Regions from separate parts of the Massilia putida genome, predicted to be linked through region 4. Evidence: predicted binding sites of a transcription regulator. Region 4 holds the regulator's gene; each other region holds the start of a gene.
What was found. Region 4 encodes LexA, which represses DNA repair genes until DNA is damaged. Its sites were predicted from a motif close to ACTGTATNNNNATACAGT; they were not measured.
Positions count from the first base shown of each region.

Region 1: the regulator LexA is predicted to act here: its motif matches at 2,653-2,670, upstream of BVG12_RS16380 (DNA topoisomerase IV subunit B).
Region 2: the regulator LexA is predicted to act here: its motif matches at 1,613-1,630, upstream of BVG12_RS17505 (putative DNA modification/repair radical SAM protein).
Region 3: the regulator LexA is predicted to act here: its motif matches at 2,430-2,447, upstream of BVG12_RS08900 (ATP-dependent helicase).

Region 1 covers NZ_CP019038.1:3,191,206-3,195,384, reverse strand. Annotated here, with positions in the region: gene parC (DNA topoisomerase IV subunit A) at 1-422, opposite strand, end outside; gene BVG12_RS16380 (DNA topoisomerase IV subunit B) at 532-2,532, opposite strand; gene BVG12_RS16375 (gamma-glutamyl-gamma-aminobutyrate hydrolase family protein) at 2,839-3,840, shown strand; gene BVG12_RS16370 (hypothetical protein) at 3,946-4,179, shown strand, end outside.
Region 2 covers NZ_CP019038.1:3,438,131-3,442,309, forward strand. Annotated here, with positions in the region: gene BVG12_RS17500 (UdgX family uracil-DNA binding protein) at 1-374, opposite strand, end outside; gene BVG12_RS17505 (putative DNA modification/repair radical SAM protein) at 371-1,600, opposite strand; gene BVG12_RS17510 (alpha/beta fold hydrolase) at 1,755-2,558, shown strand; gene BVG12_RS17515 (SEL1-like repeat protein) at 2,682-4,179, opposite strand, start outside.
Region 3 covers NZ_CP019038.1:1,500,188-1,504,366, forward strand. Annotated here, with positions in the region: gene BVG12_RS08900 (ATP-dependent helicase) at 311-2,407, opposite strand; gene BVG12_RS08905 (hypothetical protein) at 2,780-2,998, opposite strand; gene BVG12_RS34525 (hypothetical protein) at 3,167-3,343, shown strand; gene BVG12_RS08910 (chromate transporter) at 3,416-4,027, shown strand; gene BVG12_RS08915 (chromate transporter) at 4,024-4,179, shown strand, end outside.
Region 4 covers NZ_CP019038.1:2,323,433-2,327,611, forward strand. Annotated here, with positions in the region: gene rplI (50S ribosomal protein L9) at 1-309, opposite strand, end outside; gene rpsR (30S ribosomal protein S18) at 356-646, opposite strand; gene priB (primosomal replication protein N) at 689-979, opposite strand; gene rpsF (30S ribosomal protein S6) at 1,005-1,388, opposite strand; gene lexA (transcriptional repressor LexA) at 1,693-2,355, shown strand; gene BVG12_RS12615 (class I SAM-dependent rRNA methyltransferase) at 2,372-3,007, opposite strand; gene udk (uridine kinase) at 3,105-3,746, shown strand; gene BVG12_RS12625 (tetratricopeptide repeat protein) at 3,768-4,179, opposite strand, start outside.

The DNA.
Region 1 (4,179 bases), 870 kb from region 4:
CGCGAGACCGGTGTCAGGCGGGCTTCCGTGTAACGCATCGCGGCGGCGCCGTCGCCGTCGCGCGAGCCGAAGTTGCCCTGGCCGTCGATCAGCGGATAGCGCAGCGAAAAGTCCTGGGCCATGCGCACGAGGGCGTCGTAGACCGACTGGTCGCCGTGCGGGTGCAGCTTGCCGAGCACGTCGCCGACGACGGTCGCGGACTTGCGCGGTTTCGCGGTCGGACCGAGGCCCAGTTCGTTCATCGAGTACAGGATGCGGCGCTGGACCGGCTTCTGACCGTCCGAGACGTCCGGCAGCGCGCGGCCTTTCACGACCGAGACGGCATAGTCCAGGTACGCGCGTTCGGCGAAGGTGGAAAGAGTCAGCGTCTCGGTATCGTCCGAGGGCGCGTTTTGTTGTTCGAAGAGGCTTGCTTGGGTCATAGTTCTGTGTATTCGGTTCGTTCGAGCTGTACGCGTGGGCACGGGGTGCCCACCCTACGGCATCGCGTGTGGTAGGGCGGGCTCCCGGAGCCCACGCGCTACGTGCGCATCAAATATCCGCTTCCGTCTCGTTCCCGTGTTCTTCGAGCCACGCGCGACGGGCCGCGGCTTCGCCTTTACCCATCAGCATATTGAAGCGCGCCGCCGATTCGGCCAGGCCGTAGTCGCCGAACGCGACCGGCAGCAAGCGGCGGGTGTCCGGGTTCATCGTGGTTTCCCACAGCTGTTCGGCGTTCATCTCGCCCAGGCCCTTGAAGCGGGAAATACTCCACACGCCTTCCTTGAGGCCTTCTTTTTTCAGCTTGTCCTCGATGGCCAGCAACTCGCCGTCGTCCAGCGCGTACAGCTTCTGGATCGGCTTCTTGCCGCGCGCCGGCACGTCCACGCGGTACAAAGGCGGGCGCGCGACGCACACGTGGCCGTTCTTGAAGAGGGCCGGGAAGTGCTTGAAGAACAGCGTGAGCAGCAGGACCTGGATGTGCGAGCCGTCGACGTCCGCATCGGACAGGATGCAGATCTTCCCGTAGCGCAGGCCCGACAGGTCGGGGCTGTCGTCCGGACCGTGCGGGTCGACGCCGATCGCCACCGCGATGTCGTGGATTTCGTTGTTGGCGAACAGGCGGTCGCGGTCCGTTTCCCACGTGTTCAGCACCTTGCCGCGCAGCGGCAGGATGGCCTGGAATTCCTTGTCGCGGCCCATCTTCGCGGAGCCGCCCGCCGAATCGCCCTCGACGAGGAACAGCTCGTTGCGGGTGATGTCCGTCGATTCGCAATCGGTCAGCTTGCCGGGCAGGACGGCCACGCCGGACGACTTCTTCTTCTCGACCTTTTGCAGCGACCGGAGGCGCGACTGCGCCTGCTTGATGACGAGTTCCGCCAGCTTGCGGCCATACTCGACGTGCTGGTTCAGCCACAGTTCGAGCGGCGGCTTGGTGAACGTCGACACGAGCTTCACCGCATCGCGCGAGTTCAGGCGTTCCTTCGTCTGGCCCTGGAATTGCGGGTCCAGCACTTTTGCCGACAGCACGAACGAGACGCGCGCGAACACGTCTTCCGGCAGCAGCTTGACGCCTTTCGGCAGCAGCGAGTGCATCTCGACGAAGCCCTTCACGGCGCCGAACAGGCCGTCGCGCAGGCCGGATTCGTGCGTGCCGCCGCTCGGCGTCGGGATCAGGTTGACGTACGATTCGCGCACGACGGCGCCTTCTTCCGTCCACGCGACGACCCACGCCGCGCCTTCGCCTTCCGCGAAACCTTCATCGCCCGCCGCCGCGTATTGCGCGCCTTCGAACAGCGGGATCACGGTCTGGCCGCCGCCCGCCGTCTGCGCCAGCGCTTCCGTCAGGTAGCCGCGCAGGCCTTCGTCGTAGCGCCAGGTCTGCTTGTCGCCCGTCTTCGCGTTGGTCAGCGTGACGGTGACGCCCGGCAGCAGCACGGCCTTCGAGCGCAGCAGGCGCTGCAGCTCGCTCATCGGGATGTTCGGCGAATCGAAGTATTTACCGTCCGGCCAGGCGGTGACGCGCGTACCGTTCTTCTTGCCGCCGCGCTCGAACGGTTCCGACGTCAGCGGTTCGATCACGTCGCCGTCGGCGAACACCAGCTTGTGCACGCCGTTACCGTCGTCGTCCTTGCGCCAGACGGTGATCTCGAGGCGCTTCGACAGCGCGTTCGTGACGGACACGCCCACGCCGTGCAGGCCGCCCGAGAACGCGTACGCGCCACCGGAACCCTTGTCGAACTTGCCGCCGGCGTGCAGGCGCGTAAACACGATCTCGACCGTGGACACGCCTTCTGCCGGATGCAGGCCCACGGGAATGCCGCGGCCGTCGTCCTCGACGGTGATCGAGCCGTCCGCGTTCATCGTCACGTCGATGTTCTTGCAGTAGCCGCCGAGCGCCTCGTCCGAGGCGTTGTCGATCACTTCCTGGATGATGTGCAGCGGATTCTCGGTGCGGGTGTACATGCCCGGACGCTGCTTGACGGGCTCCAGTCCTTTCAGGACGCGGATGGATGATTCGCTGTAATCGGGTGCGGGTTTCTTGGTGGCCATGCTTGATCTTCAATCATTCGAATGCTGCGCATTCTATCTTGTCGCGGGGAAAATAAGCGACTTCACGCCACGTGACGGAGAGTCGTTCCTGGAGACGGGACGCGGTGTACGGGCAAAACAACTGTATGGAAATACAGTATTCTTGCCTGTCAGGCGCAAGTTTGCAAGTACTCGTTGCACAGATTGCCAAGTCTGGCGCATCCCGGCATCCTGTTCATAGGAGGCGGTGGCGGGAGCTTTCGTAACAAAACGACATTTTTTTCAAATCCGAATCGTGCGCGACCGTCGCAAGGATATATTGAGATCATGGCTTTGGACAATGACAAGCACGCTAACAAACCGGGCGAACCCGCGAGCGAATCCGGTCCGCCGCAGGACGGCCCGTCGGGCCCGCCGCGCGTGCCCGACCGCCGTGCCGGGGGCGGCACGTCGCGCTATCTGCGCACGGACGACACGCCGCTGAACCTGGCCGGCCGCGTGCTGCGCTCGCGCTGGCGCGCATTGGCCGATAAATTCAATCGCGACTTCATGCGGCGCACGCTGCGCATCGGCGTGTCGGCCCGCATCTTCCATCCCGAAGCGGGCGCGACAGGCCTGCGCAGCAAGAATCTGCAATATCTCGAGGAATCGATCGCGCAATGGGTGATGTCGCGCGACGTGCTCGTGTTCATGGTCCCGACCGTCAATACGAACGGACTGCTCCACCCCAGCAACATCACGATGCGCCATTACGCGCGCCACCTGGACGGCCTCGTGCTGCAGGGCGGGGCGGACGTCTCGCCGATGACGTATTCCGAAACACCCACCCGGCCCGAGTGGGGCGGCGACCGCGCGCGCGACGTCTACGAACTGGAACTGCTGCACGAGTTCGTCGATGCCGGCAAGCCCGTGCTGGGCATCTGCCGCGGCTGCCAGCTGATCAACGTCGCGTTCGGCGGCACCTTGTACCAGGACGTCGCGACGAACGTCCCCGGTGCCCAGCCGCACGTGCATGACATCTACGATGCGCACCGCCACGCCATCGTGTTCCCGCAGGGGTCGTCGTTGCGCAAGATGTTTCCCAAGCACGAGCGCGCCGTCGTGAATTCGATCCACCACCAGGCCGTCAAGGACCTGGGCCGCGATATCCACGTCGAAGCGATGTCGGAGCCGGACGGCGTCGTCGAGGCGATCCGCTACCAGCGCGCGCCGTTCGTGATGGGCCTGCAGTGGCATCCGGAATTCCACCGGGCCACCGGCGGCGACCTGCTCGACTGCACGCCGGTGCTGGACGAATTCCTGCGCGCGGCCCGCGAAACCCGCCTCTGAATTCCGCTTGCCTTCGGCCTCGTCCCGATTCATAATCGAAATGAGAATCATTCTCAAATATTTCGAGGAGGTCTTGTGGACGACGATTTGTTGGACGAACTGAACATGCCTGATGCGCGCCGCACCACGCGCAACGAACTGCTGGTGGCGGCCCTGCTGCACCTGATGTCGCAATACACGGTGACCAATGCGGTCGCCTGCGACCGCGCGGGCGGCGACGGCCCGTGCGTGAAACTCGCGTCGGTGATCGAACGTCACCTGAACGCGCTGGCGCGCCTGCCGGACGCCGATCCGGTGCTGCGCGCCACCTGCGAGCAACTGAGCGTGAAGTGGGCGGCA
Region 2 (4,179 bases), 1.1 Mb from region 4:
TCTTCGTCGGCCGGCGACTGCACGTCGTGCTCGCCCTGCTGCCAGCGCCAGATCACGCGGTACAGGAAGGCCCAGCGGTCCGGCACGCGGCAGCACGCGGCCGCTTGCAGCATCTCCATCAGCGAACGCGGGATGTGCGGCGCGGGTCGTAGTGGCTCGTCCGGCGGTTCGGTCGGCGGCGGCGGTATAGAGGGATTATCGGATGCCTCGGCCGCAGGCGGCGCACCCGTGAACAGGTCGCCGCCCGCCAGCAGATCATCCATGTGCGGCGCGCTCCACGTCACCTGCTCCGGCGGAATGCCGTGGACGAGCAGTTCGCGCGCCGCCTCGCGCCATTCCGCGAACGTGTCGACCGCGCGTCGCACCGCCATCATGCCGCCTGTAGTTCCGGCCACAGATTCATCTGCCGCGGCGCGTCGGCCAGGTTACGCCGCAGCAGGTCGGACGACGCGGCGCCTTGCGCCGGCTTGTAGTCCGCCGTGATCACGAAGGGCGCCAGCTTTTTCAGGCTGCAGCGCAGGCGCGACAGATCCTCCCAGCGGATGCGCCGCAGCCGCCGCAGGTCGATCAGGCGCTTCGCCGTGCGCAGCCCGATGCCCGGCACGCGCGCGATCATGCTTTCGTCGGCGCGGTTCAGGTCGAGCGGGAAATGCGCGCGGTTCGCGAGCGCCCACCCCAGCTTGGGGTCGATGTCGAGTGCAAGATTGCCGGCCGCGGGCATCAACTCCTTCGCCGTGAATCCATAGCCGCGCAGCAGGAAGTCGGCTTGATACAAGCGGTGCTCGCGCAGCAGCGGCGGCGGTGCGGACGGCACGCTCGACGGGCTTTGCGGGATCGGGCTGAAGGCCGAGTAGTACACGCGCTTCAGTTTATAGCTGCCGTACAGCGTCTGCGCGGTATGCAGGATCGTCCGGTCGTCGCTGGCGTCCGCGCCGACGATCATCTGCGTGCTCTGCCCCGCCGGCGCGAACACGGGCGCCTTGGGGTGGTCGTCCTTTTCGTCCAGCCTGGCGCGGATGGAACCCATCGCCAGCTTGATCGTGTGCACGCTCTTTTCGGGCGCGAGCTTCGTCACGCTGTCCTGCGTGGGCAGCTCGATGTTCACCGACAGGCGGTCGGCATACCGGCCCGCCAGTTCGATGAGGCGCGGGTCGGCGTCCGGGATCGTCTTGAGGTGGATGTAGCCGCGGAACTGGTGGTCCTCGCGCAGGCGGCGCGCGACGTCGACCAGCTGCTCCATCGTGTAGTCGCTCGACTGGATGATGCCGGAGCTGAGGAACAGGCCGTCGATGTAGTTGCGCAGGTAAAAGTCGTGCGTGAGCTTGACGACTTCGTCGACGGAGAAGCGCGCCCGCGGCACATTCGACGTGCGCCGGTTCACGCAGTACTGGCAATCGTAGACGCAGAAATTCGTCAGCAAAATCTTGAGCAGCGACACGCAGCGCCCGTCCGGCGTATAGCTGTGGCAGATGCCCATGCCGTTCGTCGCGCCGAGCCCGTCCTTGTCGACGGAGTCGCGCTTCGGCGCCCCGCTGCTGGCGCAGGAGGCGTCGTACTTGGCCGCGTCGGCCAGGATCTCGAGCTTGTCTTTGAGTTCCATCGCGGAATAAATACTGTATATATTCACAGTATATCGCGAATCGCCCCCGCCACGCCGTGCGCGAACGCACTGTGGCCATCATTGTCCAATCTGACGACGGTCATTTCACAATGTTAATATCGGCGGATCGCGCCAAATCTGGCTGGGGATCATCATGTCTGTTCAATTTCGCAACAACGTCCACGTAACCGGCTCAGGGCCGACGACGATGGTGTTCGTGCACGGTTTTGGTTGCGACCAGACCATGTGGCGCTTCCTGGTGCCCACCTTCGCGCAGCGCTTCCGCGTCGTGCTGTACGACCTGACGGGCAGCGGGCGCTCCGACTGGTCCGCCTACGACCGCACGAAGTACGCCAGCCTGCAAGGCCACGTCAGCGATCTGCTGGAAGTGCTCGACGCCTGCGCGGCCGGCCCGACCATCGTCGTCGGGCACTCGATCGGCGCATCGATCGCCCTGCTGGCGACGGTCGCGGCGCCGCAGCGTTTCCTGGCCCAGATCCTCGTCGGCCCGTCTCCCTGCTACGTCAACGACGGCGATTACGTGGGCGGTTTCAACCGCGAAGACATCGATGGCCTGCTGGACTCGATGGAGACGAATTTTCTCGACTGGTCGCGCAAGATGGCGCCGGCGATCATGGGCGCGCCCAACCAGCCGGAACTCGGCGAGGAACTGACGCGCAGCTTCTGCCGCAACAATCCCGCCATCGCCAAGCATTTCGCGCGCGTGACGTTCAATACCGATATCCGCGCCGAGGTGGTGCGCTCCACCGTCCCCGCCCTGATCCTGCAATGCAGCGACGACCTGATCGTGCCGCGCGAAGTGGGAGACTGGCTGCACGCGCACCTGGCGCACAGCGTGCTGCGCGTGATCGACAACGTGGGGCATTGCCCGCACCTGAGCGCGCCGACGGCGAGTTCGGATGCGATCGAGTCCTTTCTCGCGCAGACGCTGGGGTAAGGTGGGCGGGTTTCCCGTCCACGCATTCAACGGCATGCGAATGACCGCGCAATCAAACCGGCATATGCGCAACCGCGCGTCCGTTCAAGCGTGATTTGAACGTGGACGGCATAGCCGTCCACCTTACGCCGCGCCGATGTATCCGTTGGCCTGCGCCAGCAGCGCGGGCTCCATGCGCGCCGCGATGCGCCGGATATAGTTCGCGGCCGGCGCGATGCCGGCGGCGCCCGCGCGGTGCAGCCATGCATAGGCTTCCACCAGGTCGGTCGGCACGCCCTGCCCCGCCGCATACATCACGCCGAGGTTGAACTGGGCGCGCGCATGGCCCTGGCGCGCCGCGCACAGGTACCAGAAATGGGCGGCCTCGTAATCGCGCTCGGCGCCGTGGCCGCTGTCGTGGCGCAGGCCCAGCGCGAACTGCGCGAGCGCGTGGCCCTGCTCGGCCGCCTTGCGGTACCACATCGTCGCCTGGCGCGGATCGACCGTGCCCGTGTCGTCGCGGTCGAGGAGCATGCCCAGCGCGTACTGGGCCGGCGCGTAATCCTGATCGGCCGCCTTGCGGTACCAGTACGCGGCTTCGCGCTCGTCCTGCTGCACGCCGTTGCCGCTTTCGTAGCGCAGGGCGAGGTCGAATTGCGCGCGCAGGTGGCCTTGTTCGGCGGCCTTGCGATACCAATCGAGTGCGACTGAAGGATCCTGCGGCACGCCATGGCCCGCATCGTACAGCTGGCCGAGGTGATACTGCGCGCCGGCGAAGCCCTGGCCGGCCGCCTGGACATACCAGTGCGCGGCCTGCGCGTAATCCTGTTCGACGCCTTGGCCATGTTCATAGCGCAGGCCGAGGTTGTCCTGCGCGCCCGCGTGTCCCTGCTCGGCCGCGCGCCGGAACCAGGCCAGCGCCAGTTGCGGGTCGCGCGCGACGCCGTGGCCGGCATCGTAGATCAATGCGAGATTGAACTGCGAGCTGGCGTGGCCTTGCTCGCCCGCGCGGCCGTACCACAGGATGGCTTTCTCGCTGTCCTGCGGCAGGTCCTGGCCCTTGTCGTAACGGAGACCGAGGTTGAACTGGGCCGGCGCATAGCCCTGCTCGGCGGCCTTGCGGAACCAGTGGATGGCCTGCTGCACGTCGCGCGCGATACCTTGCCCGCTGTCGTAGCGAAGGGCCAGGTTGAACTGCGAGCGCGCGTAATTCTGTTCGGCCGCCTTGCGATACCAGGCGATGGCCTGTTCGACGTCCTGGGCGACGCCCTTGCCACCCTCGTACATCATGCCCAGATTATGCTGCGCGCCGGGATCGCCCTGCTCGGCGGCCTTGACGAACCAGTGCAGCGCTTCGTGCACGTCGGCCGGCGTGCCCTGTCCTTTCGCATACAGCCATCCCAGGTTGTATTGCGCTTGCACGTAGCCCTGTTCGGCCGCCTGCCGGTACCAGTACAAGGCCTGGCCCAGGTCCTGCGCGACGCCCTGACCCTTCTGGTACATCACGCCGAGGTTGTACTGCGCCTGTTCGAGGCCGGCGCTGGCGGCCATGCGGTACCAGGCCACGGCCAGCTCGTAGTTGCGCGGCACGCCCTGGCCGTTCACGTACATGAAGCCCAGGCTGTGCTGGGCGGTGGCGACG
Region 3 (4,179 bases), 820 kb from region 4:
CGCGTTTTAGGCAAGATGTGGAAGCTAGGAAAAATCCTACAAATCGGCCACGCCGGGGATAACTTTTGGCGAGCTGTTCCGTATCTACCCACTTTTCCCGTCATCGTGCTGTCATTTTCGCGGTTTGGATTCGTAAAAGCTTTCCCAGGAGGGTCGTAAAGCCTGCCCTGGAAATTCGTCACTGCCTGCCCGGAGGCTGGTAAAAGCTGCCGCGGAAACTCGTAAAACCTGCCCCGGAGGCTCGTAAAAGCTTCCCGCAGGCTCGTAAAAGCCTCCCCCGGAGGTTCGTAAAAGCCTCCCCCGGAGGCTTTTACTTCCATGCGTTGCGGGCCCTTTCGCGCACCATCATCCGGACACTGTCCGGCATCGGCTTGCGGACCTGCAAAGTCTCCGCGTTCGTCCACGCGCACTCCTCGAAATGCTTGAGCATGGCGGGCGTCACGAAGCGCGTGCGTTGCGCGTACACGTGGCGGTCGCCCATCTGCGCCTGCTGCTTGATGAAGAAGCGGTTCGGGACGATGAGGTGCAAGTGCTCCTTGGCGCGCGTCATGGCGACATACAGCAGGCGGCGCTCTTCCTCGATGTCCTCGGCACTGCCCGTCGCCATGTCGGACGGGATGCAGCCGTCGACGACGTTCAGGACGTGCACGGCCTTCCATTCCTGTCCCTTGGCCGAGTGGATGGTGGACAGGATCAGATAATCCTCGTCCAGCAGCGGCGGGCCGGCGCGGTCGCTCGTCGCTTCCGGCGGATCGAGCGTCAATTCGGTCAGGAAGTTATCGCGCGAGCCATAGCCGGCGGCCAGCGCCACCAGCTGGTCGAGGTCGGCGGCACGCACCGGCGCGTCGTCGTGCAGGCGTTCCAGGTGCGGCAGATACCAGTCGCGGACGAGCTCCACTTCCAGCGGCCAGCGCAGGCCGGTCGTGCGCAGGGTGCGGAACAGGGCCTTGAATTGATCCCACTCCCCTTGCGCGCGCGGCGGCGCGGGAAACGCTTCGACGGCCGCGACGGGATCCGCCGCCTCCGCCACCGCGTCCAGCAAGCGGGCCGCCGTCGCCGGCCCGATGCCGGGAATCAGCTGGACGACGCGAAAAGCCGCGACGCGCCCCGCCGGATTCGAGGCGAAGCGCAGCATGGCGAGCACGTCCTTGATGTGCGCGGCCTCCAGGAATTTCAGGCCGCCGAATTTGACGAACGGGATATTGCGTCGCACCAGCTCCAGCTCCAGCGCCGCGCTGTGGCTGGCGGCGCGGAACAGCACGGCCTGCTGCGTCAGCTTGATGCCCGCCTCGCGCTGTTCCAGCACGCGGTTGCAGACCCAGCGCGCCTGCTCGGCCTCGTCCGGGATCAGCACGAGCTGCGGCTTGCCGCTGGCGGCTTTGTCCGTCCATAACGTCTTGGCGTGACGCTCCAGCGCGGCGGCGATGACGGCATTGGACGCGTCCAGGATGGGCTGCGTGGACCGGTAATTGCGGTCCAGCGTGATGATGCGGGCCGGCTCTCCGAACTGCTGCGGGAAATCGAGGATGTTGCGCACCGTCGCGCCGCGGAACGAATAAATCGATTGCGCATCGTCGCCGACGACCATCACGCCGCGCCCGTCCGGCTTCATGCCTTGCAGGATCGCGGCCTGCAGGCGGTTCGTGTCCTGGTATTCGTCGACGAGCACGTGATCGAACAGCGCGCCCAGTTCCGGCCCGAGTTCCGGATCAGACGCCATCTCGGCCCAGAACAGCAGCAGGTCGTCGTAGTCGAGCACGTTCTGTTCCTGCTTGGCGTCGACGTAAGCGCCGAACAGGCGCTTGAGCTGTTCTTCCCATTCGCTGCACCATGGGAAGGTCGATTGCAGCACGTCGGCGAGCGGCTCGCGGCTGTTGACGACGCGCGAATAGATCGCGAGACAGGTGCCCTTGAGCGGAAAACGCTTCTGGCCGACCGAGGCACCCAGGCCGACGTCCTGGCGCACCAAGCCCATCAGGTCTTCGGAATCCGCGCGGTCGTGGATCGTGAACGACGCTTCCAGGCCGATCCGCCCCGCGTACTCTCGCAGCAGGCGCGCGCCGATACTGTGGAACGTACCGGCCCACGGCAGGCTGCCGACGACCGACGACGTGCCCAGCACGCGCTGCAGCACCCCGGCGGCGCGCTGGCCCATCTCGCCCGCGGCGCGGCGCGAAAAGGTCAGCAGCAGGATGCGCTGCGGGTCGCCACCGGCCAGGATCAGCCTGGCGACGCGGTGCGCCAGCGTATTCGTCTTGCCCGAACCGGCGCCCGCCACGACGAGCAATGGCCTCACCATGGCGGCGCCCACGTCGTGCTCGACGGCGGCCAGTTGTTCTGGATTCAGGCCGGCGAACGGATCGGCGGGCGCGGACGGCTTGGAAACGGGGATGGCGGCGACGGACATGGCGGTTGAGCGTTGATGCTCAACTGTACATTTGTCCAGCATCTAAACGCAAGGGCAACGATGTCGATGTAGCCAAACCACGTCAATCCGGCGTCGGCGGGCGCGGCGGTTCGCCGACCGCGTCCGCCCCCATGCCTATTTGACAAGGGTTGCCCAGATATCCACAAAAACTGTGCATAAGGTTGTGGAAAAACACCCTATTGACATGTCAAAACCGAGCAGGAATGCGGGTTTCAACAAATTGCCCGTTGTTCGGGCAAAACTCAACCTTCACAAAATCAATGGTTTACGAGCATGAGCGCAACACAAGTCGATAAATTATGCAAGATGAAAACGAGCAATAATGTGCATAAGTGCCGCGCTCTTTAGCCCTTACCTGCACCACGAGCGCCTGCGGCCCGGCTCCGTCAACACGCGCTCGATGACGTCGTTGCCGACATTCTGCGAACGCAGGTATTCCACGGCCGACATCGTATTGCTGCGCTGCTGGAGCGCAATACCCAGGTCGACGATATCTTTCTGCTGAGAATCGCGCCGCTGGTACGGGACAGTCGTCTGACCGTCTTCGAGCTCGAGGGTGTCTTGGTTCATCGCAGTTCCTGACTTTGATGGATTGAAAGGGATTGCCGCCTAACGAGTATTTCCCAGGTTTAGCCAAAGTCAAGCTTATTTTCAATTTTGCTTGACTCCCGCGCCGTGCGCCACCCGCTTTAGGCTGCGCCTAGAATGACCCCATCATCCAACCAATACGAGGAATCCATGAGCGCCCTGCCCGATCCCGACCTGAAACCCGGCGACGAAGCCGAACCCGGCACACCCGGTGCCGGCGAAGACCTGTGCGAAACCTGCGGCGGCAGCGGCAAGCTGGCCGACGGCAAGATCTGTCCCGAGTGCGAAGGCACGGGACGCGTGATGCGGGGCATCGGCGGCGGCTGATGCACGCGCGATCGCGCCGGCCGGCGCCGGTTCCACATGGACAGGCCCCGGCGGCGGCGCGATAATCGGGGGATGAACGCCCCGCCCCGCACCGACAACACCCCCCGCACCGACAGCGCCGCCCCACCCGACCGTCCCCGCCCCCGCTCCCTCTCCGACCTGTTCGTTTCCTTTACCCTGCTGGCCCTGCAAGGCTTCGGCGGTGTGCTGGCCATCGTCCAGCGCGAAGTGGTCGACCGCAAGGGCTGGCTGACCCAGGACGAATTCATCGAAGACTGGGCCGTCGCCCAGATCATGCCCGGGCCGAACGTCGTCAACCTGTCCTTGATGATCGGCGGCCGCTACTTCGGCTTTGCCGGCGCGATGGCCGCGCTGGCCGGCCTGCTGACCGTGCCCCTCATGCTCGTCCTCGCACTCGTCGTGCTGCACGACCGCTTCGCCGACAGTGCCGCCGTCGCCGGTGCGCTGCACGGCATGGCCGCCGTCTGCGCCGGCCTGATCGGCGCGGCCGGCCTGCGCCTCGTCAACGCCTTCAAAAAGAGCCCGATGCCCTTGTCCTGGTGCGTGGCCATCAGCGCGGCCGGCTTCATCCTCGTGGCGTTCCTCAAGTGTCCGCTCGCCTGGGTGCTGTCCGGCCTCGGCGGCCTGGGCTGCATCCTCACCTACCGGCGCCTGAAAGCATGACCGCGCCCCTGCACCTCACCCTGGACTGGGCCGACTGGCTCAACCTGTTCGGCCACTTCCTCACCCTGTCGATGATGTCGGTGGGCGGGGCCATCTCGACGACGTCCGAGATGCACCGCTTCCTCGTCGATCAGCACCACTGGCTCACCCAG
Region 4 (4,179 bases):
GGTCAGGGCTTCGGCGATGTCGAAGTTGGTCACGGAACCGAACAGACGGCCGTCGACGCCGGCTTTCTGCGCGATGGTGACGGTCATGCCGTTCAGCTTGTCGCCCTGGGCTTGAGCGGCGGTCAGTTTCTCGGCAGCTGCTTTTTCCAGTTCGGCGCGCTTGACTTCGAACTCGGCCACGGCAGCTTGCGTTGCGCGGCGGGCCATTTTTTGCGGGATCAGGAAGTTACGAGCGTAACCATCCTTGACCTTGACGACGTCGCCCAGGTTGCCGACGTTGACGACTTTTTCCAGCAGGATAACTTGCATTTTATTCTCCAGTAATCTGACTATGCTTGCGGTCGCGACCGACGAATTAAGCGTTGTGCAGGTCGGTGTACGGCAGCAGAGCCAGGTAACGGGCGCGCTTGATCGCGGTATCCACTTGACGCTGGTAGTGCGCCTTGGTGCCGGTCAGGCGTGCCGGCATGATCTTGCCGTTTTCCTGGACGAAATCCTTCAGGGTGTCGACATCTTTGTAGTCAACCTGTTCCACGCCTGCAGCGGTGAAGCGGCAGAATTTCTTACGCTTGAACAGCGGGTTCTGCTGTTTACGCTTCTCTTTGAGCTTAGCTTTGTTTTTGTCGAACTTTTTACCGAATGCCATTTTGAGGCTCCTGTATCTATCTAAAAACGTGCCCGCATTTCGTTACGCGGCACTGAAATCAATGATGTGAAACACCAAGCCTTTGCTGTGACGGCTTTTCCTGGCCAGGAATCCCGTGAAGCGGTACATCGCGCCCAACTCGGCATTGGCAAATCGTCCCGAAATCTCGCCCGCGGCAACCGCGGGAATCTCGAATTCGACCTGCCTGTCCATCCTCGCCTCCGTCTGCGTCGATCCATGTTGCAGGATGCCGCCCACGATGGGGATGCCGGCCGGGGTGTAGCGCAAGGTGTCGCGTTCCAGAATGCTTGCGACCAGCGACAGCTCGTTCACTTACAGCTCGGTGCTCCCGCGAGATTTAGGCGGCTGCGGCCGGAGCGGCGGCCTGCTCGGCGCGGTGGCTCTTGGCTGCGTCTTCGCGCTGGACCGACTTCATCATCGGCGACGGTGCGGTTTCAGCCTTCTTCATCTTCACGGTCAGGTGACGCAGCACGGCATCATTGAATTTGAATGCGGTTTCCAGCTCGACCAGGGTCTCGTTGTCGCACTCGATGTTCATGCAGATGTAGTGTGCCTTCGGCAGCTTCTGGATCTGGTAAGCCATTTGACGACGGCCCCAATCTTCGACGCGGTGGATGTTGCCGCCGCGCGAGGTGACCGTGGTCTTGTAGCGTTCGATCATCGCCGGGACCTGTTCGCTCTGGTCCGGGTGGACGATAAACACGATTTCATAATGACGCATGAAACACTCCTTAAGGACGTTTAAACAAATGCCCACCTCGGCGTCAAGACGAGTGTGGGAAGGGAAAGCCCGACATTATAGCAGCAAAAACGTCAAGCGCGCCATCTTTGACGCACCGCGACGCTGTCGGACACGCGCAGCATGCCGCAACGCAACAGGCTGCGGACGCGCGCCGCGTGCCGCAACGCAACAGGCGGCAAACGCGTGCAGCGGCGCGCTGCACGAAAAAAACTACTAATTCCCCTTGCGCGCCGCGCAATACTGTACAAAAATACAGTCTGATCCCGTACCAACCAAGACGAACATGCTAAAGCTCACCGCACGGCAAGAACAGATCCTTAACCTGATCAAGGAAGCCATCGACAACACCGGCTTCCCGCCGACCCGCGCCGAAATCGCCCAGGAGCTTGGCTTCCGCTCGGCTAATGCCGCCGAGGAACACCTGCAGGCCCTGGCCCGCAAAGGCGCGATCGAAATCTCACCGGGCACCTCGCGCGGTATCCGCCTCGTCGGCCAGGCCACCGCCGAATCCAAGGCCGCGCCCGCCGTGCCGGCCTTCGTGCCCGCCATGCCGCCGAACCTGATGTCGCTGCCGCTCGTGGGCCGTGTCGCTGCCGGCTCGCCCATCCTGGCCCAGGAACACGTCGAAGCGACCTACTCCGTCGACCCCGCGATGTTCTCCAGCAAGCCAGACTTCCTGCTCAAGGTCAAGGGCTGGTCGATGCGCGATGCGGGCATCTGCGACGGCGATTTCCTGGCGGTCAAGAAAGTCGACAACGCCAAGAACGGCCAGATCGTCGTCGCCCGCATCGGCGACGAAGTGACGGTCAAGCGCTACCGCAAGACCGGCTCCACGATCGAGCTGCTGCCCGAAAATCCGGACTTTTCCGTGATCACCGTCGACCCGAGCTCGGACGAGTTCGCGCTGGAAGGCCTGGCGGTCGGTCTGCTGCGCTCCTGGCACTGACGTGCCGTGACCGGTTTCAGCGCGGGTAGACGAAACCCGTGCGGATATCGGTCGGCAGCAGGCGCTTGCCGTCTCGCACCATCAGGCGCTGGGGCGGCTCGTCGCCGGCCAGCGCGCGCCAGATGACCGGCAGCCCCTCGCCCTTGCGCAGCAACTCGTCGCTGCGTTCGAACACGTTGGGGCAGCCCGTCGCCGCAAGCAGCGCCTGCACGATGGTCACCTTCCACGCGTCCACGCCGGCAGCATTGAACTGGCACACCAGATAACCGCCGGTCCCGCCATAGCTGTGCACCAGCAGGCCCGGCAGGCCGTCTTTTTCGCCATCGATCACGGGCACCAGGGCCTGCGGGTCGGCGCCGCGCACCGCCATGGCACGCCGCGCGACCGCAGCCTGCACGCGGCGCTTCATCATGGCGTGGTCGACCGGCTCATCCTCGCGCAGCGTCCAGACGCGGGCCGCGATCTGCGACTTGGCGTTATAGGCCGCGCGCGCCAGAAACTGGCGCGACGACGACTGCACGACCGCCGTGACGCCGGCCTTGTTGCGTTCCTGGGGCCGTCCCTCGACCTTGTCGATGGCGGAGAGATAAATCCAGGGGTCGCCGGACAGCAGGCTTTTTTCCTTGCCCTGTTTGATGGTGATGATGAGCATAGATGGGCTTCGTTGACGGGAGCCGAATGATACAGCAAGGCGTCGTCGCTCCGCCTGTCGGTTCCGTCGCCGCTCCGGTATCCGGTATCATTTACGGATGAATGAGATTTCTTTCCTGCCGTTTGTCATTGGTGTCGCCGGCGGCAGCGGCAGCGGCAAGTCAACGGTGTCCCAGCAAGTGCTGGCGTCGTTCGGCGCCGACATGGTGTCGGTCGTGATGCAGGACGACTACTACTGCGACCAATCCGACCTCCCCCCGGAAGTCCGCCGCAAGCAGAATTACGACCATCCCCGGGCCTTCGACTGGCCACTGCTGGTACGGCACGTCCAGGCCTTGCGCAACGGCGAGGCGATCGAGATGCCGGAGTACGACTTCACGATCGACAACCGTTCCAGCAGAACCATTCCCGTCAAACCGGCTCCGGTGATCGTGATCGAAGGCTTGTTTGCCTTGTATGACGCCGACTTGCGCGACATGATGTCGCTGAAGATCTTTGTCGACACCGCCGCCGACATCCGCTTCATCCGCCGCATGCAAAGGGATATTGCCGAACGCGGCCGCTCGATGGAGAGCGTCGTCGGCCAATATCTGGAAACGGTACGCCCGATGCACAAGCAATTCATCGAGCCGACCAAGCGCCACGCCGACGTCATCCTGCCCCACGGCGCGAATGACCCGGCGGTCGATATCATTACCACCAAGGTGGCGAGCGTCATCGGCCGCTGGAAGCGGCCCTGATCTTCGCGCCGGCACGCACCGTCACTTGCCGCCGTCGTCCCGCGGCGGCGCGTTCTTGACCATCTCGTTGTGCTCCTTGACGTACGCCTCGGTGCCCGCGCGCCAGGCATCGAAGTCGGCGACGACCATGCGGCCGGCCACCTTCGTGTCTTCCGCCAGGCGGTCGCTCACCTCCTTCAGGTGCGCCGTTGCCTTGTCCGTCTCGTCCTTCGTGAGCAGCTTGGCGATATCGTCCGGGATGCGCTTCGTGAGCGGCAAGGACGCGTTCAGGTATTTCACCCAGCGGTTGTGGCACGCCTCCCAGTCCTTCATCTTGCCGCTGTAATAGTCGATTTCCTCGTTGACCTTCGACATGGCCGGGAAGCGCGGCGCCGGGCAGCGGTATTCGTTCGTGCGCAGGTCGGCACCGTCGTACTTCGCGATCCAGTAATCG